One region of the Pseudomonas sp. SMSB3 genome, then DNA from elsewhere that is predicted to be linked to it. Evidence: predicted binding sites of a transcription regulator. Region 1 holds the regulator's gene; each other region holds the start of a gene.

Region 1 (10,199 bases):
TCTGTTTGCCCTGCAACTGCTTGGCGGCGCCACTGGCGATCAGCTCGGCCAGCGCGGCCACATCCAGCAGTGCACACATGTGTTCGATGACCGTACCGGCCAGCCACGGACGCTGGCCGCGTTGGCTGCGCCACTTGATTTCTTCCGGGTCCAGGCGCAGCGAGCGGCTGACCTGGTGCACGGCCAAGCCCCATTCGTAGCCCTGCACGGAAATCACGTAGTTCAGGCCCTGGCGAAAGTCATCGCGGTAGCGGTCAGGCATGACCCAGCGCGCGGTGTCGAGCACCTTCAAGTTGCCTGCCTGGCAGGTCAGGATGCCCAGGAACCAGTCCGGCTGGCCAAACAGCGGCGTCAGTTCCTGACCTTCCAGGCTGTAGATCGAGCCCAGGCACACCAGCGGCACCGCCAGGGTCAACCCGGCCACGTCGAACAGCAGGCACTCGAATGGCTCGGCTGCCCAGGCCGGGCGGCCGTCGATGGCCCCCGGCGGCGGTGCCGCGGCCACACTGCCGGCGCCCGGCAAATGCACCTCCACCAGCGGCGCAACCGGCTCCGGGGCCTGCACCTGAGTCAACGGCGCAATCGAGGCCTGGGCCACGACTGCCGCCTCGACCACCGAAACTACCGGTTGCTCCGGCGCCAGCAGCTTGGGCATGACCTGCGCTGGCGGCTCGGCGAAGGGCTTGGGCACCGACAGCGTGGGCCGCGCATCACGCGCTTGCTCCTCGCGCACGGCCGCCGCAAATTCGTCAGCCACGGCAGGCGCCTCGGCCGGGCCAGGCAGATCGAGCAGATCCTCGGCCTCGGTGGCATCCTGCAGCAACCCGTCAAGATAAGACTGCAAGGCCAGTTGCGGCTTGGTCCCTACTGGCCGGTTCATGAGGCCACCTGCGCGACCGGTTTGTAGGTCAGCATGTGCTTGAGCAGCGCCCGGTAGGCGATCACGCCGCGGCTCTTGCCATCGAATTGCGAAGGTGTCAGGCCATTGCGGCTGGCATCGCGCAGGCGTGTATCGACCGGAATGTAGCCCTGCCAGACCTGTTGGTCGTAGGTGTCGCGCAGCACCTTGAGGGTACCGAGCGAGGCCTGGGTACGGCGGTCGAACAAGGTTGGGACGATCTGAAATGGCAGCGCCTGGCGCCGCGAACGGTTGATCATGGTCAAGGTGCCGATCATGCGCTCAAGGCCCTTGACCGCGAGAAATTCGGTTTGCACCGGGATCACCAGCTGCTGGCTGGCCGCGAGGGCGTTGACCATCAGCACACCGAGCAGCGGCGGGCTGTCGATCAGCGCAAAGTCGAAATCCTGCCACAGCTGCGCCAGACTCTTGGCGATCACCAGGCCCAGACCGTTCTGCCCCGGCGACTGGCGCTCCAGCACGGCAAGCGCGGTACTCGACGGCAACAACGAGATACGCTCGTCACTGGTTGGCAGCAACAACTGGCCGGGCAGGCCCTGGGGCACGCTGCCTTTGTGCAGGAACAGGTCGTAGCAGCTGTGCTCCAGAGCATCGGGGTTATGCCCGAAATAGCTGGTCATCGAGCCATGCGGGTCGAGGTCGACGACAACCACGCGCTTGCCCGCCTCGGCCAGCAGGCCGGCCAGGGCGATGGTGGTCGTGGTCTTACCGACGCCACCTTTTTGATTGGCTACTGCCCAGACTCTCATAGGACAACTCTTGACTCATTGATCGATCACCGCGCCGCCAGGCACCGCCCGTGCCTGCCACGGCGCCGACAGGGACGCGCCTGCGGTGACGGAGAATTGACTAATTAACGCTTGCGCCAGCCGGTGCACTTTGTGTGCCAGCCCGGCGCATGGCGGCGTCCGGCGTTGCATTCGCGCTGCCGGTGGCGGTCAGGCTGCGGCGCACTTCCAGGTTGCGCGAAATCACCAACACCACGCGGCGGTTACGTGCCCGGCCTTCCGCGCTGTCATTGCTGGCAACCGGCTGGTATTCGCCATAGCCCACCGAGGCCATGCGTGCCGGGTTCACCCCCTCCATCGCCAGCAGGCGCACGATGCTGGCCGCCCGCGCCGCCGACAATTCCCAGTTGGTCGGGTACTGCGCAGTGCGAATCGGCAGGTTGTCGGTAAAGCCCTCGACATGCACCGGGTTGGCGAACGGCTTGAGGATGTTGCCGACCTTCTCGATGATGTCGAACGCCTTGTCGCTGGGCATGGCATCGCCACTGCCGAACAGCAAGGCCGAGTTGAGCTCGATTTCCACCCACAGCTCGTTGCCGCGCACGGTCATCTGGTTGGAGCTGATCAGGTCGCCGAAGGCGGCGCGCACATCATCGCTGATGCGCTTGAGCGGGTCGACGCTGGCCTGCCCAAGGCCGGCATCGATCTGCTCGCTGTCGCGGATCAACGGCTCGGCGGGTTTGACGCTCAGCGGCTGCTCATCGCCGATGGGGATCGGCTTCATGCTGCGCTCAGGGTCGTTGAACACCCCGAGCAGGGCCTGGGAGATGACCTTGTACTTCCCCTCGTTGATCGAGGAAATCGAATACATGACCACGAAGAAGGCGAACAGCAAGGTGATGAAGTCGGCGTACGACACCAGCCAGCGTTCGTGGTTTTCATGCTCTTCGGTATGACGGCGGCGACGCATCGGTTACTCCATGAAGCCTTGCAGCTTCAACTCGATCGAGCGCGGATTCTCACCCTCGGCGATCGACAGCAGGCCCTCGAGCAGCATTTCGCGGTAGCGCGACTGGCGCAGCACGATGGCCTTGAGCTTGTTGGCCACCGGCAGCAGGATCAGGTTGGCACTGGCCACGCCATAGATCGTGGCGACGAACGCCACGGCGATGCCGTTACCCAGTTGCGACGGGTCGGCCAGGTTGCCCATGACATGGATCAGCCCCATCACCGCGCCGATGATGCCGATGGTCGGCGCATAACCGCCCATGCTTTCGTACACCTTGGCCGCTTGGATATCACGGTTTTCCTGGGTCAGCAGGTCTACTTCGAGAATGCTGCGAATCGATTCGGGCTCGGCGCCGTCGACCAGCAGCTGCAAGCCCTTGCGTGCATACGGGTCCGGCTCGCCATCGGCCACCCCTTCCAGGCCCAGCAAACCTTCCTTGCGCGCCACCAGGCTCCAGTTCACCACGCGGTCGATGCCGCCTGCCAGGTCGACGCGCGGCGGGAAGAAGATCCAGCGCAAGATCTGCAGCGCGCGCTTGAACGCCGACAGCGGCGACTGCAGCAAGGCGGCGGCCAGAGTACCGCCAAGCACGATCAGCCCGGCCGGGCCATTGAGCAAGGCGCCGACATGCCCGCCTTCGAGGAAATTGCCGCCTACGATGGCGACGAACGCCAGGATCAGGCCAATCAGGCTGAGCACATCCATCAGACACAGGCCTCGACCAGGTGCTTGCCGATTTCATCCAGGCTGTAGACCGCATCAGCCAGGTTGGCCTTGACGATGGCCATGGGCATGCCATAGATCACGCAACTGGCTTCATCCTGCGCCCACACGGTACTGCCGCCCTGCTTGAGCAGGCGCGCACCTTCGCGGCCATCGGCGCCCATGCCGGTGAGGACCACCGAAAGCACCTTGTCGCCATAAGACTTGGCCGCCGAGCCAAAGGTGATGTCCACGCAAGGCTTGTAGTTCAGGCGCTCGTCACCGGGCAGGATCTTCACCGCGCCGCGGCCGTCGATCATCATCTGCTTGCCGCCAGGCGCCAGCAATGCCAGGCCCGGGCGCAGCATGTCGCCGTCCTCGGCTTCCTTGACGCTGATCTTGCACAGCTTGTCCAGACGCTCGGCAAAGGCCTTGGTGAACGCGGCAGGCATGTGCTGGATCAACACGATCGGCGCCGGGAAGGCGGCCGGCAACTGTGTCAGTACACGCTGCAGCGCCACCGGGCCACCGGTCGAGGTGCCGATCGCCACCAGTTTGTAGGGCTTGCGCTTGGGTGCGGGCGCGTGCGCCGCAGCAGCAACCGGGGCACTGCTACGCGGCGGCAGCGCACTGCGCGTTGGCGCTGCACTGGCGGCGCTGCTGGCCGGGGCATGGCTGCTGGCTGGCGCGGTGACGGCTGGGGCATGGCTGGCGTAGCCGCCAAAGCGGCGATTGCTGCGTGAGATCGTGTGGACCTTCTCGCACAGCAACTGCTTGACCTTGTCGGGGTTGCGCGAAATGTCTTCGAAGTTCTTCGGCAGGTAATCGACGGCGCCGGCATCCAGGGCGTCGAGGGTCACGCGCGCGCCTTCGTGGGTCAGCGACGAGAACATCAACACCGGCGTCGGACAGCGCTGCATGATGTGCCGCACTGCGGTGATGCCGTCCATCATGGGCATTTCGTAGTCCATGGTGATGACATCTGGCTTGAGCGCCAGCGCCTGGTCGATCGCTTCCTTGCCATTGGTGGCAGTGCCGACCACCTGGATGGTCGGATCGGCCGAGAGGATTTCCGAAACGCGGCGGCGGAAGAAACCCGAATCATCCACCACCAGGACCTTGACTGCCATAAACACTCCATTAGACGGCGCACCCGGCCAGGGCATGCCGCCGAAAATCAGATACGCCGTGCCGCGTAACGCTTGAGCATGCTCGGCACGTCGAGAATCAGCGCGATGCGACCATCGCCAGTAATGGTGGCGCCGGACATGCCTGGGGTGCCTTGCAGCATCTTGCCCAGTGGCTTGATCACCACCTCTTCCTGACCGACCAACTGGTCGACCACGAAGCCGATGCGCTGGGTGCCCACCGACAGGATCACCACGTGACCCTCGTGCTGCTCTTCATGCACCTGCCCCTGCACCAGCCAGCGCTTGAGGTAGAACAGCGGCAAGGCCTTGTCACGCACGATCACCACTTCCTGGCCGTCGACCACGTTGGTGCGCGACAGGTCGAGGTGGAAGATCTCGTTGACGTTGACCAACGGGAAGGCGAAAGCCTGGTTGCCCAGCATCACCATCAGGGTCGGCATGATCGCCAGGGTCAGCGGCACCTTGATGACGATCTTCGAACCCTGGCCCTTGGCCGAGAAGATGTTGATCGAACCGTTGAGCTGGGAAATCTTGGTCTTCACCACGTCCATGCCGACGCCGCGGCCGGACACGTCGGAAATCTCGGTCTTGGTCGAGAAGCCCGGGGCGAAGATCAGGTTGTAGCAATCGGACTCGCTCAGGCGGTCGGCGGCGTCCTTGTCCATCAGGCCCTTTTCCACGGCTTTGGCCCGCAGGATGTTGGGGTCCATGCCCTTGCCGTCATCGGAGATCGACAGCAGGATATGGTCGCCCTCCTGCTCGGCCGACAACACCACGTGGCCGGTTCTGGCCTTGCCCGCGGCCTCACGCTCGTCGGGCATTTCCACACCGTGGTCGACAGCGTTGCGCACCAAGTGCACCAACGGGTCGGCCAGCGCTTCGACGAGGTTCTTGTCGAGGTCGGTTTCTTCGCCCACCAGCTCCAGGTTGATCTCTTTCTTGAGCTGGCGCGCCAGGTCGCGCACCAAGCGTGGGAAGCGGCCGAAGACCTTCTTGATCGGCTGCATGCGGGTTTTCATCACCGCCGTCTGCAGGTCGGCGGTGACCACGTCGAGGTTGGACACGGCCTTGGACATGGCCTCGTCACCGCTGTTCAGGCCCAGGCGCACCAGGCGGTTACGCACCAGCACCAGTTCGCCGACCATGTTCATGATCTCGTCCAGGCGTGCAGTGTCTACCCGAACCGTGGTTTCCGCCTCGCTGGCGTGTTTCTCAGGCGTCGGAGCGGCAGCGCGGGCAGGCGCGGCCGGCTTCGCCGCAGGGGCTGGAGCCGGTTGTGCCGCAGCCTTGGCCTGGGCTGGCGCCGCTACCGGCGCGGCGGCCGGCGCAGGCGCCTGGGCAACGGCGGTGTCGCCGGAAAACTTGCCTTTGCCATGCAGTTGATCGAGCAACGCTTCGAACTCGTGCTCGGAAATTTCATCACCGGCAGTGGGCGCAGGGGCAGCCTGTTGCGCGGCAGCTACCGCCGGCAGGGCATCGGCCTGGAAGGTGCCCTTGCCGTGCAGTTGATCGAGCAGCGATTCGAATTCGGCGTCGCTGATTTCGTCGCTGGCAGGTGCAGCCACGTCGCTTGCCGGCTCGGCAACGACTTCTGCACAAAACTGGCCCTTGCCGTGCAACTGGTCGAGCAGCGATTCGAATTCGGCGTCGGTGATGTCGTCACCTGCGCCGCTGACGGTCTCGCCCTGCAGCTGGACATCGAATGCCGCCGCTTCGGCCTTGACCGCATCGAGCGAGTCGAGCAGTTGCTCGAACTCGGTGTCGGTGACATCCGCCTCGGCCGCTGCCGGTGCCGGCGCAGCCTCTGGCAGCGCTGCTGGCGCATCGAGGCTGGCAGGCTCGGCCAGGCGTGACAACGCTGCCAGCAACTCGGGCGTGGCCGGGGTCACGGCGCTGCGCTCGCGCACCTGGCCGAACATGCTGTTGACCGTGTCCAGTGCTTCAAGCACCACGTCCATCAACTCGGCGTCGACCCGGCGCTCACCCTTGCGCAGGATGTCGAAGACGTTCTCGGCGATGTGGCAGCACTCCACCAGCTCGTTGAGCTGGAGGAAGCCGGCGCCCCCTTTTACAGTGTGGAAACCGCGAAAGATCGCATTGAGCAAGTCGGCATCGTCGGGTCGGCTTTCCAGCTCGACCAGTTGCTCGGACAGTTGCTCAAGAATTTCGCCGGCTTCTACCAGGAAATCCTGAAGGATTTCTTCATCGGCGCCGAAGCTCATTAAACGTGCTCCTTAAAAACCCAGACTGGACAGCAGATCGTCGACGTCGTCCTGACCGGACACAACGTCTTCTCGCTTATCGGCATGAATCTGCGGACCTTCACCCCGAGTCGGATGTTTTTCTTGATCTTTTTCAGCACGCAACTGCTGGTGGTCATGTTCGATGCCGGCAAAACGGTCGACTTGACTGGCCATCAGCACGAGCTTGAGCAGATTGCTTTCCACTTCGGTGACCAGCGCGGTCACGCGCTTGATCACCTGGCCGGTCAGGTCTTGGTAGTCCTGGGCCAGCAGAATATCGTTGAGGTGGCCGGCAACCTTGCGGTTACCCTCGGCGCTGTGCGTCAGAAAACTGTCGACGCGCTTGACCAGCTCGCGAAACTCCGGCGCTGCCACCTCGCGGCGCATGAAGCGCTGCCAATCGACACTCAGGCTCTGCGCCTCGGTGGCCAGATCGTTGAGCACCGGGGTGCTCTCTTCCACCAGGTCCATGGTGCGGTTGGCCGCACCTTCGGTGAGCTTGACCACGTAGGACAGGCGCTCGGTGGCGTCGGTGATCTGCGAGACTTCTTCGGCCTGCGGCATGTGCGGGTCGATCTGGAAACTGACGATGGCGCTATGCAGCTCGCGGGTAAGCTTGCCGACTTCCTGGTACAGGCCACGGTCGCGGGTCTGGTTGAGCTGGTGAATGAGTTGCACCGCGTCGCCGAAGCGCCCGCGTTCCAGGCTCTCGACCAGCTCCTGGGCATGTTTCTTCAGGGTCGACTCGAACTCCCCCAAAGACGTCTGTGATGATTGCATGGCGCCCCCTGACGTGGCTCAGCCGTTGACGCGCTCGAAGATCTTCTCGATCTTTTCCTTCAGCACCTGGGCAGTGAATGGCTTGACCACATAGCCGTTGACGCCCGCCTGGGCGGCTTCGATGATCTGGTCGCGCTTGGCCTCGGCGGTGACCATCAGCACCGGCATGGTTTTCAGGCGGTCGTGTGCGCGCACCTTGCGCAGCAGGTCGATTCCGGACATGCCGGGCATGTTCCAGTCGGTGACCAGGAAGTCGTAATGGCCGCTCTCGAGCATCGGCAACGCAGTGGTGCCGTCATCGGCTTCATCGGTGTTGGTGAAGCCCAGGTCACGCAACAGATTCTTGATGATCCGCCGCATCGTCGAGAAGTCGTCAACGATGAGGATTTTCATGTCTTTGTTCAAGTAGACCTCCAAGCAGTCTCAAACGCGCTCGGCCCCGAGCGCGCGCATTCATTCAATTCGGTACAACGTGGAAAACGACTGCAACGACCCTCGGGCTCAACGCGCCCGCCATTCCCCAAGGCGGCTGCGCAAGCGCGCGGCGCACTGGCTGTGCAGCTGGCTGACCCGCGATTCGCTGACCCCCAGCACCTCACCGATTTCCTTGAGGTTCAGCTCTTCGTCGTAGTACAGCGCCAGCACCAGCCGCTCACGCTCCGGCAGATTGGCGATCGCGTCGGTCAGGGCAGCCTGGAAGCGCTCGTCTTCCAGATCGCGCGACGGCTCGACCTGGCCACTGACGCCATCCTCATGCAGGCCTTCGTGCTCGCCGTCCTGCAACAGGTCGTCGAAACTGAACAGCCGGCTACCCAAGGTATCGTTCAAGATCCCGTAGTAATCATCGAGACTCAATTGGAGTTCGGCAGCAACTTCATGATCTTTAGCGTCGCGGCCAGTTCTTGCTTCCACAGCACGCATCGCATCGCTGACCATGCGCGTATTACGGTGCACCGAACGCGGCGCCCAGTCGCCCTTGCGCACCTCGTCGAGCATGGCGCCACGGATACGAATACCGGCATAGGTCTCGAAGCTCGCGCCCTTGCTGGCGTCGTACTTGTTGGCCACTTCCAGCAGGCCGATCATGCCGGCCTGGATCAGGTCCTCGACCTGGACGTTGGCCGGCAGGCGCGCCAGCAAGTGGTAGGCGATGCGCTTGACCAGCGGCGCATAGCGCTCGACCAGCTCGTACTGGGCATCCTTGGACGCCTTGCTGTACATCTTGAAGCCGCTTGCGCTCATAGGACCGGTCCTGCGCTGGTGGGCTGCACCAGACGCTCGACGAAGAACTCAAGATGACCGCGCGGGTTGGCCGGCAATGGCCAGCTGTCGACCTTCTGCGCAATGGCCTTGAAGGCCAGCGCGCACTTGGAACGCGGGAAGGCCTCGTACACCGCACGTTGTTTTTGTACGGCCTTGCGCACGCTCTCGTCGTAGGGCACGGCGCCGACGTATTGTAAGGCGACATCGAGGAAGCGATCGGTGACCTTGGTCAACTTGGCGAACAGGTTGCGCCCCTCCTGGGGGCTCTGCGCCATGTTGGCCAGAACGCGGAAACGGTTCATGCCGTAGTCGCGGTTGAGCAGCTTGATCAGTGCGTAGGCGTCGGTGATCGAGGTCGGCTCGTCGCAGACCACCAGCAACACCTCCTGGGCCGCGCGCACGAAGCTGACCACCGAGTCGCCGATCCCGGCTGCGGTGTCGATGACCAGCACGTCGAGGTTGTCGCCTACCTCGCTGAAGGCCTGGATCAAACCGGCGTGCTGGGCAGGGGCCAGGTGCACCATGCTCTGGGTGCCGGAGGCCGCCGGGACGATGCGCACCCCGCCCGGGCCCTGCAGAAGGACATCGCGCAGCTCGCAACGGCCTTCGATGACGTCGGCCAAGGTGCGCTTGGGCGTCAGGCCCAGCAACACATCGACGTTGGCCAGGCCCAGGTCGGCGTCCAGCAGCATCACCCGCCGGCCGAGTTCGGCCAGTGCCAGGGACAGGTTCACTGAAACGTTGGTCTTGCCCACGCCACCTTTACCACCGGTGACGGCAATTACCTGTACGGGATGCATGCTACCCATGTTGGTTGTTTACCTTGTCTCGCTTGGCCCCCTGCCACGCGCAACGCGCGATGACGGGTTCCGGAATGTAGGTACTGTGCATACGTTGGCTCCTCAACCCGCACGTCGCGGGTTGTGGTAGAGATCAGCGAACATGTCGGCCATGGCCTCTTCGCTGGGCTCGTCCTGCAATTGCACGTTGACTGCGCGGGTCACCAGCTGGTGCGGGCGCGGCAGGTGCAGATCATCAGGAATGCGCGGGCCATCGGTCAGGTAGGCCACGGGCAGTTCATGGGTGATGGCCAGGCTCAGCACGTCGCCGAGGCTCGCCGTTTCATCGAGTTTGCTCAGGATGCAACCGGCCAGCCCGCAGCGCTTGTAGCTATGATAGGCAGCGGTCAGCACCTGCTTCTGGCTGGTGGTGGCCAGCACCAGGTAATTCTTGGCGGCGATGCCACGCCCGGCCAGGGTTTCCAGCTGCATGCGCAGGGCCGGGTCGCTGGCCTGCAAACCTGCGGTGTCGATCAGCACCACGCGCTTGCGCAGCAGTGGCTCGAGCGCGGCCGCCAGCGACTGCCCAGGGTCGACATAGGTCACCGGCACGTTGAGGATGCGG
Region 2 (10,199 bases), on a different contig from region 1:
CGGCCCTTCGCTGAAGTCGGTGGCCGGGCGTTCGGTCATGGCAAAGGCCCGCGACGGAAAGCTGTCGCCGAACACCGGCATCGAGCGCGCCTGTTCCAGGTCACGCTGAAAGCCGTTGGTGGAAACGTTCGCCAGGTTGTTGGCATGGGCCTTCTGCGCCAGCGCGTTCTGGCTGGCGCCGGTCATGGCCACATAAAGCATCTTGTCCACAGTCATCCTCCGCTGCACTGACGATCGTTTGCCGCTCGCCGCTGCTGTGCAGGCTCTAAAGCAAGTTCTGAACCAACTTTGTCAATTGGTGAAAAAGCCCGTGAATACGGGCTTTTTCGAGGGGGCTTCGGGGGCTGGCGCCGGTTAACCGGCGCGCGCTTGCCGGTAGCGGCAATCAAGGCTCTCGGCAGCCGCCATTGCTGAATGGTCCGGCAAATTTCTTCCAGCCCTGCCCTGGCGACCACTGCGCACATACCAGCCGGCCATCGGCCTGGCTCTCCCAGCGCCACCAGGGCGCGGTGCCGGCCTGCGCCTGGCACAGGCAGAGCAGTGCCAGGAGCATGAACCCGAGCGTCTTCATCACTGCCATCAGGTCATCTGGATGATGGTCTGCATGATGGTGCTTTCCGTCGAGATGGTCTTGGCGTTGGCCTGGTAGTTGCTCTGCGCCTTGATCAGCTCGACCAGCTCCTGGGTCAGATTGACGTTCGACGCTTCCAACGAGTTGGATTCGACGCTGCCCAGGGTGCCGGTCTTCGGCGAATCGATGCCGGGGATGCCCGAGGAGTAGGTTTCGGTCCAGCGTGTGCCGCCGATCTGTTGCAGGCCCTGCTCGTTGGCGAAGCTGGCCAGGGCCACCTGGCCGATGGCGCGCGACTGCTGGTTGCTGAAGCTTGCGAACAGCACCCCGGTGGAGTCGATCGACAGGCTCGACAGAATGCCGGTGGCATAGCCGTCCTGGGACTGCGACATGCGCGCAGTCTCGGTGTTGTACGAGCTGGTGCTGTTCATCGACAGGCGCATGCCGGCGGCGTTTTCAGCCGAGCCGTTGGATGCCCAGTTGCCTGCTGCATCCTTGGCCGCCGGGATCCAGCCCTTGAGGGTGAAGGTATTGTTGGTCACCGCCCACTCGGCGCCTGGCCCGGCCCCTGGCGGGATGCTGGTCGGGTCGGTGGTCATCGACGCCACGCTGCCGTCGGAGTTGAAGGTCATCGACGCTTCCAGCGGCGCGCTGCTGGTCGGGTCCATGGGGTTGCGGCCATCGACCAGGGTGTACATGGTCCACTGGTTCGTACCGGTCTTGCGGTAGAACTGCTCCATGGTGTGCTCGTTGCCCTGGCTGTCGTACACCTTGGTCGGGAAGGACTTGGTGTAGGTGGTGTCATCGGCCGGATCGAAGGTCGGGCCGGCTGGCGTACCGCCTGGCAGGGGAATGATGGTCGCTTCGGAATTGAGGTTGATGCCCTGGTCGATCAGGCTGGTGGCCTTGGGCGCCAGCGACGAGGTGTCGATCTTCAGGTCAGTCAGCACGCCGCGCTTGATGTTGCCGTTTTCATCGGCAGCGTAGCCCTGCAGGCGCAGGCCATCGGAGGTGACGACGAAGTTGTCCTTGCTGTTCTGGAAGGCGCCGGCACGGGTGTAGACGCGCGCACCGTTGTCCGAGAGCACGAAGAAGCCCTGGCCCTGGATGCCCATGTCCAGCACGTTGCCGGTGTTGTTGACGTCACCCTGGCTGAACTGCTGGGAGATCGCCGCCAGGCGCACGCCGTTACCGACCTGGTTCTTGCCCACGCCCAGGCGGTTGGCGCCGGCGTAGACATCGGCGAACTCGGCGCGCGAGGACTTGAAGCCGGTGGTGTTGACGTTGGCGATGTTGTTGCCGGTGACGTCGAGTTGCTTGTTGGCTGCGTACAGACCGCTAAGGCCGATATTGAAAGACATGCTGTTGCTCCTTGTTGCCGTTCTGTCGGCCTTAGATACCGATGGTTTGGACGTCGGACAGGGACACTTTGCCCACCCCTGCCAGGTTCAGCACCATCTCGCCGGTGCTGTTGAAACTTACGCTGGTGACCTTGGCCGGCAGCAGGGTGTTCATCTGCACGGCCTTGCCATCGACGGTGGTGGTGGCGGTGAAGGTGTAGGTGCCTGGGTCGACTTTCTCGCCCTTGTCGTTGGTGCCGTCCCAGATGAAATCGCCGTAGCCGGCTTTCTGCTCGCCAAGCTCGATGGTCTTGACCGTGTTGCCGTCCTTGTCGGTGATGGTGATCTTCGCCTCGGAGGTGTTCTGCGGCACCACGAACTGGGCATTGAAGCTGCTGCTGGTGTCGACCACGGCCTTGTCGTTCTGCACGATCACCGAGCGCCCGGCCAGAGAGGAGGCTTGCAGCGCCTGGGACGAGGCCATGGCGCTGGTAATGGCGCTGACCGACTGGTTGAGCGAAGTGATGCCTTCGAGGCTGCTGAACTGCGCCAGCTGGGCGACGAATTCGCTGTTGTCCTGTGGATCCAGCGGGTTCTGGTGTTGCATCTGGGTGACCAGCAACTGCAGGAACGCATCCTTGCCCAGCGCCTGGCCACCGGTGGCGGCGTTGGTCGAGGACTTGTTCTGCGAGCCTGACTTGACGCCGGAGTTGGCGATCACGTCGTTAAGGTTGACACCGCTACTGCTGTCGACTGCCATGGTTCGGATTCCTTATCACTGACCCAGGGTCAGGACCTTCTGCATCATGTTCTTGGCGGTGTTCATCAGCTCGGCGTTGGTCTGGAACGCACGGCTGGCAGAGATCATGTCAGCCATCTCTTCGACCACGTTGACGTTGGGGTAGTAGACGTAGCCGTCCTTGTTCGCCGCCGGATGGTTGGGCTCGTACCGCGCCTCCAGCGTGCTCTGGTCTTCGACGATGCCTTGCACCTGCACGCCCTGCCCGGCCTGGCCCTGGTCTTCGAACAGCGACTGGCCGACGCCGGCCTGGGCATTCTGGAAGGTGGTGGCGAACACCGGGTGACGGGCGCGGTAGGTCTGGTCGATGCTCGAAGAGACGGTCTCGGCGTTGGCGATGTTGGAGGCGACGGTGTTGAGGCGGGTGTTCTGCGCGCTCATGCCACTGCCGGCAATGTTGAAAACACTGGAAAGGGACATGGATTACTCTCCGCGCAGGGCCGACACCAGCCCTTTGAATTTGCTGTTGAGCAGGGTGAAGCTGGCCTGGAAGCCGATGGCGTTTTCCGTGTAGTTGGACTGCTCGATGTGGGCGTCCACGGTGTTCTGGTCGATCGACGGCTGGGTCGGCACCCGGTACTGCATGCTGTCATCGGCCATCGCCAGGCCTTCGGCCTCTATATGGCGGCTGTTGGTGCGGTCCATGGCGAAGCGGCCGTTCTGCTGCTTCTGGCTTTCGGCGGCGAGTACCGACGAGAAGTCCATGTCACGCGCCTTGTAGTTGGGGGTATCGGCATTGGCGATATTGTTGGCCAGTACTTCAGCGCGCTGCGCACGAAAGCCCAGGGCCTTTTCATGAATGCCTAGCGCCTTGTCAAAACTGATGCTCATGTCGGGAAAACCTTCGAAGGTAGGCCGCAATGGTCGTTGGCCAATCTTTAGCAAGGGCTGTGCCAGATTTGCGAAGGCGCGGAATTGCTGGGCTGCAGGGAGCCCGGCAGCGACCGGATGCCAGAAAAGCGGCAAAGTGCTTCCGCCTTGAGGAGCAAAAGCGGCAAATAGCGGGCGGCCACGGCGGCAAAGCAAAAAATTGACGGCAGTGACGGATGAGCCCTGGGCCATTTGATGCAACCAAGCATGACCACCGGCCGAGGAACAGCGGTCTTGGCTCGAAGATACGGCACTCGAACATCAAGACGCTTATCATCTCATCGCTAGAAGCGCTTTCGGCGACCTTTACCTATGGAGGGAAAACCGGCGCGTCGGTCACACTATCAAGCGTGAGTGCTCACTATAGCTTCCATCGCGACTGCTTAACAAAAGAAGAGCTCGAGACGGAGCTCCAAGGCTTTATCCTTTCTGCACGAGTCGAGCCCAACGATTTCAACGATCTGTTCAAGCCGGCCTTGAAAGAACTGGGCCAGCTCAACCATGACGAGATGTACGGTTTTTTCCCTGCCCTCATGCTGGGCGGCTCGGATCAACTCAAGTTCTTGAAGAACGTCAGCGCCGCAGAGCATTTGATCTTCCTTTCCCAATTCACAGACCTGGAGCCGTATTTTTTCTTCGAAGTACCGACATGAGCAAGGCTTCCATGCTCTCGCACTCGGTGCCGCTGGCAGCAGCAGCACGCAAGGCAGAACGTGGTGTACAACCCAACCTCGAATGCCGCCAGCGCGGCGCTCGAGGGGGTGGGCATGTCAGCGCAAACCAGGCCCACCTGCCGCTCACTTGGCCTGGTAAATGATCCCCGGGCTGCACTGGACCATCTGGTAATGGTCGGGCAACCCGTTCAGCGCCTCGGAGGCACCGAGGAACAGGTAACCGCCCGGCTTCAAAGTGCTGTGGATACGCATCAGGATGTCCTTCTTGACCTGGGCCGAGAAGTAGATCAGCACGTTGCGGCAGAACACGATGTCGAACTTGCCGAGGCTGGCGTAGCTGTCGAGCAGGTTGAAGGAGCGGAACTCGACACGGCTGCGGATCGCCGGCTTGACCGCCCAGCGGCCGGGGCCCTTGGTGTCGAAGTAGCGCTGCAGGCGCTCCTGGGACAGGCCGCGAGCGATTGCCAGGCTGTCGTATTCGCCAGTTTTGCAGTTGGTCAGCATCGACCCGGACAGGTCGGTGGCGACGATCTGTGCGCCCATCTTCAGTTGGCCAAGGTTGCTGCGCTCGAATTCATCGATGGCCATCGAGATCGAATACGGCTCCTGGCCCGAGGAGCAGGCAGCCGACCACATGCGCAGGCGCTGGCCCGGGTTGTTGCGGATGAACTCGGGGATGACCTTGTTCTTCAGCACCTCGAAGGGATAGGTGTCGCGAAACCACAGGGTCTCGTTGGTGGTCATGGCATCGACCACCTGCTCGCGCAAGCCGCTGCGCGGTTGGGTCTGGATGCGCTGCACCAGCTCGCCGAGGCTCTTGATGCCCTGCTGTTCCATGAGCTTGTTGAGACGGCTGGAGACCAGGTACTGCTTATTTTCGCCCAGCAGGATGCCACAGGCTTTTTCCAGGAAGACCCTGAACTGTTCGAATTCCAAATTACCCGTAGACACTGCTGCCGCCTCTTTTCAATCAGTGGTGCCGGGGCGCACTGCCCCGGCCGCCTCAATGCGTTGCCTTGATCCGATCGACCACCCGTTGGGCCAGGTCGTCCGGCTTGAACTTGGCCAGGAAGTCATCGGCCCCGACCTTCTTCACCATCGCCTGGTTGAATACCCCAGACAGCGAAGTATGCAGGCAGATGTGCAATTTTTGCATGCGTGGATCGCTGCGGATCGCCGCTGTCAGGGTATAGCCGTCCATCTCCGGCATCTCAATGTCGGAGATCATCATCAGAAACTCCTCTTCAGGCTTCTTGCCGTCGTCCACCAACTTGCGCAGGTAGTCCAGGGCCTGACGACCGTCGTTGAGCGCCACCACCTCGACCCCCACCGTCTGCAGGCAGCGGCTGACCTGCTTGCGCGCCACCGACGAATCGTCGACGGTCAGCACCCGCAGCAACGTGGCCTTGTCCTGCACCTCGGCATCGATCACACCGGCAGACACCGACTCGGAGGACGGCGCGACTTCAGCCAGGACCTTTTCCACGTCGATGATCTCGACCATGCGATTGTCCACACGGGTGACCGCGGTCAGGTAGTGATCGCGCCCGGTGCCCTTGGGTGGCGGATGGATCTCTTCCCAGTTCATGTTGACGATGCGCTCGACCGAATGCACCAGAAACCCCTGGGTCTTGGTGTTGTACTCGGTGATGATCACGAAGCTGCTGCGAGTATCTTCGGTCAACCCCGGCAAGCCGGTGGCCATCGACAGATCGAGGATCGGAATGGTCGCCCCGCGAATGTTGGCGACGCCGCGCACCACCCGGTGCGAGCGCGGCAACAGGGTCAGCTCGGGGCACTGCAACACCTCGCGAACCTTGAACACGTTGATGCCGTACAGCTGCGCCCCGTTCAGACGGAACAGCAGCAACTCCAGGCGATTCTGCCCCACCAGCTGCGTGCGCTGGTTGACTGAATCCATTACCCCCGCCATGCCTGACTCCTTATGCGTTGTGCCTTTTTTGTGCTGCATGCTCAGTAAGTCGGCACGGGCTTTGCTTTTTTGAGCGCCATGTACACGAAAACGACAAATTCCCGACGACTGACGCACCCGCTGAGCAGCTGGCTCGCCATGGTGTGCCTGTTGCTGCCCGGCGTTCGCACATTGGCGAACGCGGTAACCTTGCCTGAACAGCTTATCGGTGTCACCCAAGGGTTTCTTGAGTTCGCCGTGGAAGATTATCTGGCCAGCACCCAGACAGCGGGGCGCTACGAGATCCAGGTCAGCTCGCTGGACCCGCGCTTGCGCATGCCGCTGTGCAGCCAGGACCTGGACGCCTCCCTGGAAAGCCCGGCGCAGCCGATCGGCCGGGTGACCGTGCGCGTGCGCTGCGACAGCAGCGCGCCATGGACCGTCTTCGTCCCGGCCACGGTGCGGCTGCTGCGCGAGGTGGTGGTGGTGACCCGCCCGCTCAAGCGCGACAACGTCATCGGTGCAGGCGACGTGGCGTTGCGCGAGCGCGATGTCGGCACGCTGACCCAAGGGTTTCTCACCGACCTCGACCAGGCCGTGGGCATGAAGATGCTGCGCCCGACCGTGCTCGACCAGGTATTGACCCCGCAGCACCTGGAGCAGGCCGAGGTGGTGCGCAAGGGCGACCATGTGGTGATCACCGCCCACGCCGGCGCCTTGAGCGTGCGCATGCCCGGCGAGGCGCTGGCCAAGGGCGGCCAGGGCGAGCAGATCCGCGTGCGCAACCTGAACTCGCAACGGGTGGTCAAGGCCCGCGTCACCGGCCCCGGCCAGGTCGAGGTAGCCATGTAGATTGCGCTGGCGGTGTTGAACCGCTTTTCCTAAACTGTGTCGGAAACAGGGTCGCGGGCTTGCTGACAGGCAGCCATGCATTTGCGCCTAAAGTTTCTTTCGGGTTGGCCGAAAACAAGGCAAGCGTCCAAGAACCCAGAGGTTTCCGATCATGGTCATCGACTTCAGTCGTTTGAATAACTCTCCGTCCATCAATGGCGGCGTGCGCGGCACCGCCGCATCTGGCACCGCCGAAAAGCCCGGCGCCAGCCCGGAAGCGGCGAAAAGCGCCAGCGCCAGCGGAGAAGCGGTACACCTCAGTCAAGAGGCACAGCAGTTGCAGAAGGTCAGCGACCAGCTGCGCGAACAGCCTGTGGTCAACAGTGCCCGGGTGGCGCAGTTGAAGCAGGCTATCGCCGACGGCAGCTACCAGGTCGATGCCGGCCGGGTCGCCAGCAAACTGCTCGATTTCGAAGCCCAGCGCTGACCGTTCGGCGCGCTGACTTCACGGACGCTATCCAAAGCCAAGAGTTAGCCATGCACGACATCACCCTGCTGCAACTGATCGAAGACGACATTGCCCCGGCCCAGGAACTGCTCGAATTGCTCGAGCAGGAATCGGTAGCCCTGCATGGGCGCGACATGACGCCGCTGGAAGGCATTCTGGCGCGCAAGCAGTCGTTGATCGTTCTGCTCGAGCAGCAAGGCATGCGCCGCAATCACCTGTTGACCAGCCTCGGCCTGAGCGCCGACCGTGCCGGTGTACAGGTGCTGGCGGCGCAGTCGGACAACGGCGAGCTGATCCTGCAGCAACTGCAGGTGCTCAATGACCTGATCAATGACTGCCAACGGGTCAACGAGACCAATGGCAAGATCATCCAGGTGCAGCAACACGTCACGGCCAATCAGATCCGCATCCTCCAGGGCGGTGAAGCACCGTCGCTGTACGACAGCCGTGGCACCACCTCTCCACTTGCCAAGCCCCGGGCGCTCAGCCAAGTGTGATTATTCCTATCATGGCACGGAACATACTGGCAAAATGCCGTTAATTGCGTGTGTCGTTTTTGCCTGGAGATTGATAACCCGTGTTCAATGAGACCGATGCCCCGCAACCGCCGAAGGTGCTGAACACGCCCTTGGAGATCGCGGCCAACCTGCGCCAGCTGCAAGAAGCCCATGATCCACTGATCATCACCTTCCATGAGCGCAGCCAACGGTTCCAGAGCTACGTGGTTCACGTGGACCGTGACAGCAATACCATGGCGCTGGACGAGATGATCCCGCGCGATGGGGAAAAATTCATCGAGAATGGCGAGCCGTTTCGGGTCGAGGGCTTCCATGATGGCGTGCGTATCGCCTGGGAATGCCAAAACGGCCTGGCGGTGTCGTCGGTCGATGGCAACCGTTGCTACCGCGGCGCGATGCCCGAAGAAATGACCTACCACCAGCGCCGCAACGCCTTTCGCGCCGCGCTGAAGCTGTCGCAGCTGGTCGACATCATCCTCGACGGCAGCTACCTCAAGGGCAATGGCGCCCTGCGCGGCAAGTTGCTCGATATCTCCGCCACCGGGTGCAAGCTGCGCTTCGATGGCAATGTCGAAGAACGCCTGCAGCTGGGCCAGGTCTATGAGCGCTTCAAGGCCAGCAATCCGCTGGGCTTGATCGACACCATGGTCGAACTGCGCCACCTGCATTTCGAGGAGCGCATCAACACCACCTTCGCCGGGGTCCGCTTTCATAACCTGAGCGGCCAGGCCCAGCGCAAGATCGAGAGCTTCGTCTACCAGCTGCAGCGCGAAGCACGGCGCTTCGACAAAGACGATTATTGATCGCACAACGCCGCTCGCTTCGATTGGGGCCGCCTGGCGGCCCTTTCGCCACACAAGGCTGCTCCCACAAGCTGGACTGGCCCCGAAAGGCAGGACAGTTTTTCCCTGCCGCCTGAGCCCTGCGCTCAACCCGATCGGCTGAGCGGGTCATCCGCGGCTACATCGATCACCGGCTCAGGCTTGTCGTCACCCTCGGTGTCCTCCGCCGCTACCGGCGTCTGCATCACATCCTGCACCGTCTGCTCATCGACCCGTGGATCGAGCGCTGCCGACAGCGGCGAACCGGCCGCAGGCATGGCCACGTGGCCCAGTGGCGCATCCTGTACCTGATGCAGCCCGGTGACCGCCTTCGGCCGAATGCGCCACACCAGCACCAGGGCAAAGAAGGCGAAGAACGCATAAAGCATCTGGGCACCAAGCAGCTTCATCAGCACACCTGCGGCGAGCGGGCCGATACAAGCCCCCACGCCGTAGGTCACCAGCAGCATCGCGGTCAGCGACACCCGGCGCTCGCTTTCCACGTGGTCATTGGAAAACGCCACCGCCAGTGGATACAGGCAGAACTGCAGCAGGGATACCACGAAACCAATGCCGAACAGCAGCTCCAGCGGCACGCTGGGCAACAGCGCCAGGGGCGCCGACGCCAGCGCCAGCCCCACCGCAACGCTACGAATCAGCACCGCCCGATCATAGCGGTCCGACAGCCAGCCCAACGGCCACTGCACCACCAGCCCGGCGAAGATGCAGCTACCCATGAACAGACCGATCTGCTCGGTCGACAGGCCCTGGCTCGAGGCATACAGCGGGGCCAGACCATAAAACGAACCGACGATCAAACCCGACCCGAGCACCGTGCTCAGCGACTGCGGCACACGCTTGATGAAGAATTTCGGCTCCATCGGCGCCGGGCGCAGCGGCGCCGGGTGGATGCGCCGGGTCATGGCCACCGGCACCAGGCACAAGGCAAAGCACATGGCGACCAGCATCAACAGCTCAGGGCCCAGTTGCGGGTGCACCACCAGGATCAGCTGGCCGAGCACCAGGCCCAGGTACGAGGCGATCATGTAGCCACTGAATACAGCCCCGCGGTACTTGGCCTCGGCCTGCTCGTTGAGCCAGCTTTCGATGACCATGTACTGGCACATCATGCCCAGGCCGACGATCATCCGCAGCCCCACCCACACCGGCAGCCAATTGGTCAGGCCGTGGCCAAGCACCGCGGCGCCGACGATCCCGGCGCAGGTGGCATAGGCACGGATATGCCCGACCCGGCCGATCAAGCGGTGGCCGATCTTGCCGCCCAGGGCCAGGCCGAAGTAGTTGGCTGCCATCAAGGCACCGACCCACAAGCTGTCGACATGATCGGCGGCCAG
Region 3 (10,199 bases), on a different contig from region 1:
CCGCGTGGCTTCCAGCGCGTCGATGCCTTGCAGGTCGAGCGCCCGGGCTGACCCGACGAAATGTCTGGAACGGCAATTTCAGCGCCGTTCCAGGCAGAAATGCTGGAGTCGAACCAATATTTCGCGGATGATAGTGCCCCTGCGGTGCCGGCGTGGCCGTGTGCCTGATTGAGTCTATATCAGTATCACTGCGGTTTGCCTGGTGGCGACCGCCTGGATGGGTTGAATGAAATTCCTGCGCCTTCCATTTGCGCTGTTGATGACGGGTCTACTGGGACTGGGCGGGTGCAGCATGCACCAGCCGGTTGCCCTGTACCAACTCGACAGCGGTGATCCGGGCCAGCCTTCGCAAAGTGCGGGCATGGCCGTGGTGCTCGGCCCGGTGTCGGTTGCCGATTACCTTCAGCGTGAAACCTTCTTGCAGCGTCAGGCCGACGGCAGCCTGAGCTCGGCGACGGACGGTCGCTGGGCCGGCAGTCTGTCATCCGACATCGACCAGCTGCTGGTGCGTCAGCTGGCGTGGCGCCTGGACAGCCAGCGTGTGGTGCTGGCGCCGGCGAGCAGTGGGTTCTCAGCCGATGTGCAAGTTCTGCTGTCGATCACTCGCCTGGATTCGGGCAAGGACCAGCCAGCGATCCTCGACGCCCAGTGGCGTCTGCTCGACCGCCGAGGCCGTGTGCGCGACAACCGTATCGTGCACCTTGAGCAACACCACGAGGGCAGCGAATCGTCGCAGGTGCAGGCGCAGGGGCAGCTGCTGCAAAAGCTTGCCGAGCAGCTGAGCACAGCGCTCAAGCCATTGGCCAATCAGCCTGCGCTCGCCGAAGACACGCCGAAGAAGCCAGCGGCCCCGGTACAGGTCAAGAAAGCACCGGAAAAATCGAAGATTCCGATGGCCTCGCCGATTCGCACCGATATGGAAGTCTATCGGTTCTGATCTCCCCCGCGCCCACGAAAAAGCCCGCATGTTCGCGGGCTTTTTTTATCTGACGCAGCAAGCCTGAGCGGCAAGGCCACCCAGGCCGGTACCGATTACTGGCGCAAGTCGCGATCACGCAGGCCCAGTAGATACAGCACGCCATCCAGGCCAAGGGTCGAGATCGCCTGCTTGGCCGACTGGCGCACCAATGGCTTGGCACGGAAGGCCACGCCGAGGCCGGCCAGGGCCAGCATCGGCAGGTCATTGGCACCGTCACCCACGGCGATGGTCTGCTCCAGCTGCAAGCCTTCTTCACTGGCCAACTGTTGCAGCAAAGCGGCCTTGCGCTGGGCGTCGACGATCGGTTCGACCGTTTCACCGGTCACCTTGCCGTCGACGACGGGCAGTTCGTTGGCGAATACGTAATCGATGCCCAGTCGCGCTTGCACCTGCTTGGCGAAGTAGGAGAAGCCACCAGACAGGATGGCTGTCTTGTAGCCCAGGCGCTTGAGCTCGGCGAACAGGTGCTCGGCACCCTCGGTCAGGCGCAGGGATGCGCCAATTTCGTCGAGTACGCTCACATCCAGGCCTTTGAGCAGTGCCATGCGCTCCTTGAAGCTGGCGCGGAAGTCCAGCTCGCCGCGCATGGCGCGCTCGGTGATGGCCGCGACCTGCTCGCCGACACCGGCGGCCTTGGCCAACTCATCGATCACCTCGGCTTCGATCAGCGTGGAGTCCATGTCGAATACCGCCAGGCGGCGGTTGCGGCGGAACAGGTCGTCTTTCTGGAAGGCGATGTCGACGTTGAGCGCTTCGGACAAGGCGAAGAAGTCGGCGCGCAGGGCCTGGGCATCGCTCGGCACGCCGCGCACGGAGATCTCCAGGGCGGCCTTGGCGGTTTCGCTTGGCGCATCCAGCGCCACGCGGGCCGACAGGCGCTCGATGCGCTCGATGGTCAGGCCGTACTGGCTGATGACGGCGCTGACGCGCTGCAACTGTTCAGGGCTGATCTTGCGGCTGAGCAGGGTGACGATGTGGCGCGCCTCGCCCTGGGCATCGGCCCAGTGCTGGTAGTCGGCTTCCGATACGGGCGTGTAGCGCGCCTGCAGGTTCAGCTCATGGGCCTTGGACTGCACGCTCTGCAACAGGCGGGTGGCCACTTCGTTGTCGGGGATGTCGACCAGGATGCCGAACGACAAGGTGCCGTGCATGACCGCCAGGCCGATGTCGAGGATGTTCACACCGCCCTGGAGCAGGACGCCGGTGATAGCCGCAGTGAGACCGGGACGGTCTTCACCGGTGATGTTGATCAGGACGATTTCGCGCAAAATCGGGCTCCGACTTCGATGAAAAATGCGCATTCTACCGATTTTCCATGACCATCGGGTGCTTACGCTACTTTGCCGACAAAACCCGGCTCGCTATACTGCGCAACACTTTTATGCCATTAAGAGCCTAGCTCTGTGAACCGGCCCACGCCCGTCAAACCAGATAACTTCTTCCTGATGATCTTTCGTGCCCTGCGCCAACGTCGTGTTCCACTGGCACTGCGTATCGCCAGTACCAACATATTCCTGGTCGCCCTGGCGCTGGTGATCTATGCCTGCGTGATGGGCCTGCAGTTCAAGCAGGCCATGCATGAGCAGGCCGATGCCCTGGGCCAGAGCCTGACCACGCAGACCGCCACGTCGGCCACCGAGCTGCTGGTGTCCAACGACATCCTCAGCCTCAACGTCCTGCTGGGCAACCTGGTGAAAAACCCGCTGGTGGCCCACGCGGCCATCTACAGCGTCGACAACCGCATACTCGCCGAAGCTGGTCAGCGTCCGCGCAACAGCCTGCTGGGCGAAGCCGAGGGGCTGTACCAGACCAAGATCACCTTCCAGGACGTGACCGCGGGGCAGTTGCGCATCAGCCTGGACATGGGCCAGTTCCAGCAGCCGATGCTGATCAGCCTGCAGAGCATGGGCATTCTGGCGGCGATCCTGCTGGCCTTGGCCTTGAGCCTGAGCCTGCGCCAAGGTCGTCACATCACCTTGCCGCTGTTGCAGTTGCGTGTCTGGCTGCGCGACCCGCATCCGTACACGCCGGCCATCGACCGTCAGGATGAGATCGGCGACATCGCCCGCCAGCTGCACGCACGCCTGGCGCCGCCACCTCCGCCTGAACCTGAGCCTGAGCCGGAGGAAGACGAGTTCGAAGACCTGCACGATGACGTGCAGGTCTTGCCGGCGCAACGCGCCAAGGCCGTGGTCCAGGCCGACGAGGACGACGACGCAGCCTTTGCCGGACTGCTGGATGACGAGCAAGCGGGGGTCAAACCTGCCCCCGTGATCAGCGATGAGCCGCAGTACAGCGCAGTGCTGGCCGTGCAACTGGGCTCGCAGGAACAACTGCGGCGCCTGCCGCGTACCCGCCTGAGCGAGCTGATCGAGCGCTACGAGGGTTGCCTGGAGCAAGCCGCGTCGCTGTACGAAGGTGAGATTCACGCGCTCAACGACGGCAGCACGCTGGTGCTGTTCCACAGCCGCGAGTGTGGCGAAGATTACCTGACCAATGCCATCTGCTGCGGCGAGCTGCTGCGAGCCCTTGGCCACGCCTTGCAGATCGAAGTGGCCGACAGCGGCATCACTTTGCAACTGCAGTTGGGTCTGGCCTTGAGCGATGACCTGCAAGGGCTGGAGCAGGTCGATCTGTTGATGGCCGAGAAAGCCCAGGACGCCTTGGCGCTGTCACAGCACAGCCGCAACCTGCTGCTGGTGGAGCGGCAGATCAGTGATGATGAGCTGATTCGCAAGCGTGCACGGATTCGTCCGATCGCCAGCCCCGAAGGGGCCTGCTGCGTGGAACGCTTGATGGAGCCGTATCCATCGATGCTGGAGCGGCAGCTGGCGCGGATGCACGAACGCCGCGCCTGATGCACGTGCGCCGCCTTGCCCAAGGGCAGCGGCGGCGCAGTGTGTTCCCCGGCGCTAACCGGGGCGTTGCCAGATTCAGACCTGTTGCGGTTGGGCGAGCAATTCACCCATGCGCACCGCCGAGCCGGCACCGAGCAGCTCGGCCCACTTCACCTGCTGCGGGCCGAACAGCACGATCGCAGTCGAACCCAACTTGAAGCGCCCGAGCTCGGCACCTTTCTCCAGGTGGATCGGTGCGCGGCTGGCATCGTCGTAGCGGAAGGTTTTCAGTTCGCGCTTAGGCGGCGTTACCAGGCCAGCCCACACCGTTTCGACCGAAGCGACGATCATCGCACCGACCAGCACCACGGCCATCGGCCCGCGCTCGGTATCGAACAGGCAAACCACTCGCTCGTTGCGGGCGAACAGTTCCGGCACGTTCTCCGCCGTGGTCTGGTTCACCGAGAACAGCCGGCCCGGCACGTAGACCATCTCGCGCAGGGTGCCGGCCAGGGGCATGTGTACGCGGTGATAATCCTTGGGCGACAGGTAGATGGTGGCGAACTCACCGCCCATGAACGGCGCCGCCAGGGCCGGGTCGCCGCCCAGCAGCTCCAGGGCGCTGAAGCTGTGACCCTTGGCCTGGAAGATGCGACCGTGCTCGATCGGGCCCAGTTGGCTGACCGCGCCATCGGCCGGGCAGAGTACGGCACCTGGGCTCTGGTCCAGCGGGCGAGCGCCGGGCTTCAGGGCGCGGGTGAAGAATGCGTTGAAGTGCTCGTAGGCGCTGAGGTCTTCGACCAGGGCTTCGCTCATGTTGACCTGGTAGCGCTTGGCGAACCAGGCTGTGAAGGCATTCTTGAACCAGCGTACGCGGCATTCGGCGATGCAGCCGGCCAGGCGCGACAGCAGATGATGCGGCAGCAGGTGCTGGCTGATGATGAACAGGCGGGATTTCATTGTAGGCAGTGTCCTTAAACTTCGACAGGCGTGTCCGGGTGGTTGCCCCATTCGCTCCACGAACCGGCATAGGCCTTGATGCGTGGGTAGCCGAGGGCCTTGGCCACCAGGTAGGTAAAGCCGGAGCGGCGGTGAGTCTGACAGTGGGTGATCACTTCCTTGTCGGGGGTGATACCCAGCTGCGCCAGTACGTCGGCGATGTCGTGACGGATGCGCAGGTGATCATTGAGGTCCATGCCGGCGGTCCATTCGAAATTGACCGCGCCGGGTATGTGCCCGCCCTTGGCGGCGAGGACTTTTTCGCCGCTGAATTCCTGCGGCGCACGAGCGTCCCAGACCACCAGGTCGGCGGCGCCCAAGCGACTTTGCAGGTATTCGCGGGTGGCCGTCGGCTCGCTGTGCAGGTGCAGGTGCACCGGGACAGTGCCGGCGGCCGGGACTGCGGTGCTGAGCTGGTCGGCCGGCCAGGCCTGGATGCCGCCGTTGAGGTAGTGATAGTGCGGATGACCGATGACATCGAGCAGCCAGATGAAGCGCCCGGCCCAGCCGCCGCCTTCATCGTCATAGACCACGTAGACGGCGTCGTCTCGGTGCCCCAGTTCGCTGAACAGCCTTTCCAGCTCGCCCAGGCCTGGCAGCAAGCCAGGCGCCGGCGGTTGCCCGAGCTGGGTGCGCTTGCCCTCGACGAAGCGCGCACCTGGGATATGCCCGCTGACATAGCGGTTGGCGCTGCTCAAGTCGACCAGGATCAACTGCGGGCAGTCCAGGCGCGGTAGCAGGTCCGCGGCTTCGATCACCAGCGGCAGACCGGAAAAGTCAGTCATCCACGTTCTCCAGGGGCAAAGAGCAGCGATTGTAGCGCATGCCCTAGGCTTCGCGGTTGCCAAACACCGCCAGCGCCCGCTCGATACATTGCGCGGTTTTACCGAACGCTTGCACGCTGACATCGGCCAGGGGCTTGCCGCCTTGGTCGGCGATCACCAGCATCAACACCTGATCGTTGACCGCCAGCGAACGCAGCAGCACGTGTTCGCTGCGAAACAGCGCGCGTATCGGGGTTGGCAGCAAAGGCGCGAACTGGCCATGGTTGTCAGGCGTCAGGCGCAGTTGACCGGCCTTGCTCAGCAGCCTTTGCAACAGCTTGCTATCGGCGACCGGCAGCGTCACGGCGTCGGCCTGCTTGGGCAAACCGGCGCTCTGCTGCACCCGTAGTACTTCGCTGTTGCGGTCCAATGCCAGTAACAGCACGCGCTGCATGCCGCCAGCGAGCAGGGCGTCGCGTGCGTGCGTGGCCAGGTGCACGGCGTTGGTGAAGCGGCTGGGCTGGGCCAGCAGGTCTTGGCACAGCGTGCGCCAGCGGCCGAGGTCTTCGCTCGACGGCGGTGGTGGCGCGAGCATGTCTGGGTGAGGGCGGCGTTGCTGCCACGGCCAGATCAGCGCTTCGGCCGGATGGAACAGGGCATGTCGGGCATGGCGCCGGGCACTGGCGGCGGCCTGCTGGTGCACTTGTTGCTGCACATCGTCCAACGAAGTCTGCAGGTACAGCGCGGTCAGCAGCTGCCAGCGCAGCAAGTGTGGGTTGTCCCAGCCCACCTGCGCCGCCAGGGCCAGGTTGTTGGCCAGCAGCACGGTATTGGCCGGCTCGTTGAACCAGCGGCGCAGGCCCGGCGCCTCGTCCAGGCGATGCTGCTGGGCGAGCAGGTCGTCTTCACGCGCGATGCTCAGGACCTGGGCCAGTTGCTCACGTTCTTCGAGCAGCAAGCGGTAGCCTTGGGTGACCCAGCGCGGCAGGCGCCAGTGCTCGGCTACTGCCTGGCACAGCGCCATGATGCGCACGCCGAACAGTTCATGTTCGACCTCGGCCGCTTCCTCGCCTTTGTGAATGACCCGCAACTCCCAGGCATCGAGCAGCTTCGGATAGGCCAGCGCCATGGGCCAGAGCGGCGCCAGAAACAGCAGGCTACCCCAGTGGATCTCCTGCCACAGCCGCGCCAGGCGGCTGGCGAACAGCCCACTGGCCTGCTGGGCCGCATGCTGGCTGATCATCAGGAACTGGCACAGCACGGGCGGAATGTCGTCTTCGAGCACTGCCGGCAGGCGCAACAGCAATTCGCGGGTGCGGGTCAGACCCAGGCGGTTGAGGGCGATTTCCAGGCTTTCGGCTGGCTCGGCCTGGCTGGCATTGGCCGGATGATTGGCTTCGCGCATGGCGGACAACACCAGCGCGGGGCTGTCCTGCATCAGTTCGGCGATGTCACGCAACGAGCGGCGGCTGTCATTGATGGCATTCATGACCCGCTCGTAGCTGTGCTTGGGCACCGGGACGCGCAGCCCGTCGAGCAGCTTCACCCAGGCCTCTAGCGTACGCGGATTGTCAGTAGGCACCTTGGATTCCATTGGCATTTTGACATCAGTCCAAACTGGCTTTTCGCTTTGAGTGGCTATAGTCTGGCGCAGTTCTGCCGATAAGTAGAAGAAGAGTTTTAAAGCTCCCGTCCCTCACCCTGACCACGACAGCAAGTGCTTTGATCCTATGGCTAAAATTATCGGCATCATCGTCGTATTCGCGAGCGTGCTCGGCGGATATGTACTCTCCCACGGCAAGATCGCGGCGCTGATCCAGCCGTTCGAAGTGCTCATCATCGGCGGTGCGGCGTTTGGCGCTTTCCTGCAGGCCAACCCCGGTTACATGACCATGCATGTAATCAAGAAGTCGCTGAAGATGTTCGGTTCGCGCTTCACCCACACGTTCTACCTCGAAGTGCTCGGCCTGGTTTACGAGATTCTCAACAAGAGCCGTCGGGAAGGCATGATGGCGATCGAGGGCGATATCGAAGACGCCGCAGCCAGCCCGATTTTCGCCAAGTACCCCGCGGTACTCGGCGATGAGCGCATGACCGCGTTCATCTGTGATTACCTGCGCATCATGTCGACCGGCAACATGGCGCCGCATGAGCTCGAAGGCCTGTTCGACATGGAGCTGCTGAGCATGAAGGAAGAGCTCGAGCACCCCTCCCATGCGGTCAACGGCATCGCCGATGGCATGCCAGGCTTCGGTATCGTCGCGGCGGTACTGGGCATTGTCGTGACCATGGCGTCGCTGGGTGACGGCGATCAGGCCTCGATCGGTCTGCACGTCGGTGCGGCGCTGGTCGGTACCTTCTTCGGTATCCTCGCGGCCTATGGCTTCTTCGGCCCGCTGGCCAAGTGCCTGGAGCATGATGCCAAGGAAGAAATCAACCTCTATGAGTCGATCAAGGCTTCGCTGGTGGCCTCGGCTTCGGGCATGCCGCCTTCGCTGGCGGTGGAATTCGGGCGCAAGGTGCTGTACCTCAAGCACCGTCCGAGCTTTGCCGAGCTGGAACAAGCAGTTCGCGGTCGCTAAGCCATGGAAAACAATCAGCCGATAATCATCAAGCGCGTCAAGCGCTATGGTGGCGGCCACCACGGTGGCGCCTGGAAGATCGCCTTCGCCGACTTCGCCACGGCCATGATGGCGTTCTTCCTGGTGCTGTGGCTGCTGTCCACGGCCACCCCTGAGCAGAAGATCGCCATTGCCGGTTACTTCAAGGACCCGATCGGCTTCTCCGAAAGCGGTACGCCCTACGTCATCGATCTGGGCGGCTCGCCGCAGCTGGCGCCGGACAAGACCATCAACCCCGAGGAGAAGTCCGAGCCGACGCCTGACACCAGCATTCAGCTGGACAAGGACCGGGTCGAGACCATGGCCGAGCAGGTCGAGCGCGAGCGTCTGGAGCTGCTGTTGCAGGAGCTGCAGAACAAGGTCGAGGAAAACCCGCAGCTGCAGAAGTTCAAGGATCAGATCCTCTTCGAGATCACCCAGGACGGCCTGCGCATTCAGATCATGGACGCCGAGAACCGGCCCATGTTCGATATCGGCAGCGCGCGGTTGCAGCCGTATTTCGAAGACATCCTGCTGGCCATGGCCGACACCATCAAGGCGGTGCCGAACAAGATCAGCATCAGCGGTCACACTGACGCCAAGGCCTATTCCGGCACCGGTGATTTCGGTAACTGGGAATTGTCGGCCAACCGGGCCAACGCCGCCCGTCGCGCGCTGGTCGCCGGTGGCTATCCAGACGGCCAGGTGGCGCGGGTGGTGGGCTACGCCTCATCGTCGCTGTTCGACCGCAAGAATCCGTTCAACCCGGTCAACCGCCGCATCGACATCATCGTGCTGACCAAGAAAGCCCAACGCAACATCGAGGGCGAGCAGGGCACGGAGCAAGCGCCGCCAGCGCCGTCGGCCGAAGCTGTGCCTGGCGCAGCCGCGCCCGACACTGCAGCGCCAGCGGATCCTGCAAACCCGGCACCGATGCAGCCGCGGGAGCTGCGGCAGAAGCTGAACATTTTCGAGGATGGGACTTTGAAGATGGACGAAGCCAAGGACCAGTAAACTGCATGGAGCCGCCGTGCGGCTCCATGAATGCCTGACGGCCTGGTTCCTAGTAGCTGTCTTCGGGCAGGCTGGCGATGATCGAGCGGTAGCTGTGCATGCGTTGCGGCTTGATGCGCCCCTCGTCGAGGGCTTTGAGCAGCGCGCAGCCCGGCTCGCGGTCATGCTTGCAGTCGCGGAAGCGGCAGGTGCCGAACAGCTCGCGAAACTCGATGAAACCTTCTTCCACATCGCTGCGGCTGACATGGCCGAGCCCGAATTCGCGGATGCCCGGTGAGTCGATCAGGTCGCCGCCGTTGGGGAAGTGGTACAGGCGCGCGGTGGTGGTGGTGTGGGTACCCTGGCCGGACCACTCGGACAGGTCGCCGACGCGCGTGCCTGCCGCTGGCAGCAGGCTGTTGACCAGCGACGACTTGCCCACGCCGGATTGGCCAACGAACACACTGATGTGGCCGTCGAGCATGTGCTGCAAGCGTTGCATGCCGTCGCCCTGGTGTGCGGAAACTTCGAGCAGCGGGTAGCCCAGGTCGCGGTAGACTTCGAGCAGCGCGTGCAGACCGGGGCCGTTTTCGTCGTCGATCAGGTCGGCCTTGTTCAGCAGCAGCAACGGCCGGATACCGGCATGCTCGGCGGCGACCAGATAGCGGTCGATCAAGTTCGGATGTGGCTCCGGCGCGGGCGCGAAGACGATTACGATCAGGTCGACGTTGGCCGCCACCGGCTTGAGTTGACCGTGGTTGTTCGGCCGGCATAGCTCGGTGCTGCGGGGCATCTGCGCGACGATCACGCCGATGCCCTGGTTGCCGGCGCGCCATACCACGCGGTCGCCGGTCACCAGTGCCGGCAGGTTGGCGCGCAAGTGGCAGCGCACGACCTGGCCTGCGGCTTCGCCATCCTGGGCTTCTACCTCGACCTGCACGCCGAAGTGGGCGATGACCAGGCCCAACTGCTCCGGCCCCAGGTCGCCGCCCTCCAGCTCCTGCAGCACGTGCTGCTCGCGTTTGGC

What was found. The regulator FliA, encoded in region 1, starts transcription of late flagellar genes. The targets are predictions, from matches to a motif close to CTAAAGTTTNNNNNNNNNNNGCCGNTAA.
Region 2: flgM (flagellar biosynthesis anti-sigma factor FlgM) is a predicted target of FliA. The motif match lies at 7,106-7,133, and genes of this name have one in related genera.
Region 3: motA (flagellar motor stator protein MotA) is a predicted target of FliA. The motif match lies at 7,218-7,245, and genes of this name have one in related genera.

What each region holds. Positions count from the first base shown of each region.
Region 1 is NZ_JBKGGV010000007.1:44,520-54,718, reverse strand. Features, by position in the region: gene ACLEJW_RS13310 (chemotaxis protein CheW) at 1-880, opposite strand, end outside; gene ACLEJW_RS13305 (ParA family protein) at 877-1,668, opposite strand; gene motD (flagellar motor protein MotD) at 1,769-2,617, opposite strand; gene ACLEJW_RS13295 (flagellar motor protein) at 2,621-3,361, opposite strand; gene ACLEJW_RS13290 (protein-glutamate methylesterase/protein-glutamine glutaminase) at 3,361-4,488, opposite strand; gene ACLEJW_RS13285 (chemotaxis protein CheA) at 4,536-6,731, opposite strand; gene ACLEJW_RS13280 (protein phosphatase CheZ) at 6,744-7,532, opposite strand; gene ACLEJW_RS13275 (chemotaxis response regulator CheY) at 7,551-7,925, opposite strand; gene fliA (RNA polymerase sigma factor FliA) at 8,034-8,774, opposite strand; gene fleN (flagellar synthesis regulator FleN) at 8,771-9,604, opposite strand; gene flhF (flagellar biosynthesis protein FlhF) at 9,698-10,199, opposite strand, start outside.
Region 2 is NZ_JBKGGV010000021.1:14,802-25,000, reverse strand. Features, by position in the region: gene flgF (flagellar basal-body rod protein FlgF) at 1-210, opposite strand, end outside; gene ACLEJW_RS22320 (hypothetical protein) at 386-571, opposite strand; gene flgE (flagellar hook protein FlgE) at 580-1,932, opposite strand; gene flgD (flagellar hook assembly protein FlgD) at 1,964-2,671, opposite strand; gene flgC (flagellar basal body rod protein FlgC) at 2,687-3,130, opposite strand; gene flgB (flagellar basal body rod protein FlgB) at 3,134-3,541, opposite strand; partial or broken gene ACLEJW_RS22295 (T6SS immunity protein Tdi1 domain-containing protein) at 3,816-4,233, shown strand; gene cheR (protein-glutamate O-methyltransferase CheR) at 4,378-5,205, opposite strand; gene ACLEJW_RS22285 (chemotaxis protein CheV) at 5,258-6,187, opposite strand; gene flgA (flagellar basal body P-ring formation chaperone FlgA) at 6,266-7,018, shown strand; gene flgM (flagellar biosynthesis anti-sigma factor FlgM) at 7,170-7,484, shown strand; gene ACLEJW_RS22270 (flagella synthesis protein FlgN) at 7,535-8,002, shown strand; gene ACLEJW_RS22265 (flagellar brake protein) at 8,083-8,826, shown strand; gene ACLEJW_RS22260 (MFS transporter) at 8,952-10,199, opposite strand, start outside.
Region 3 is NZ_JBKGGV010000010.1:39,638-49,836, forward strand. Features, by position in the region: gene parC (DNA topoisomerase IV subunit A) at 1-51, shown strand, start outside; gene ACLEJW_RS16865 (PqiC family protein) at 227-937, shown strand; gene serB (phosphoserine phosphatase SerB) at 1,033-2,247, opposite strand; gene ACLEJW_RS16875 (histidine kinase) at 2,383-3,837, shown strand; gene asd (archaetidylserine decarboxylase) at 3,913-4,776, opposite strand; gene ACLEJW_RS16885 (rhodanese-like domain-containing protein) at 4,791-5,600, opposite strand; gene ACLEJW_RS16890 (HDOD domain-containing protein) at 5,644-7,179, opposite strand; gene motA (flagellar motor stator protein MotA) at 7,310-8,161, shown strand; gene motB (flagellar motor protein MotB) at 8,165-9,193, shown strand; gene rsgA (small ribosomal subunit biogenesis GTPase RsgA) at 9,243-10,199, opposite strand, start outside.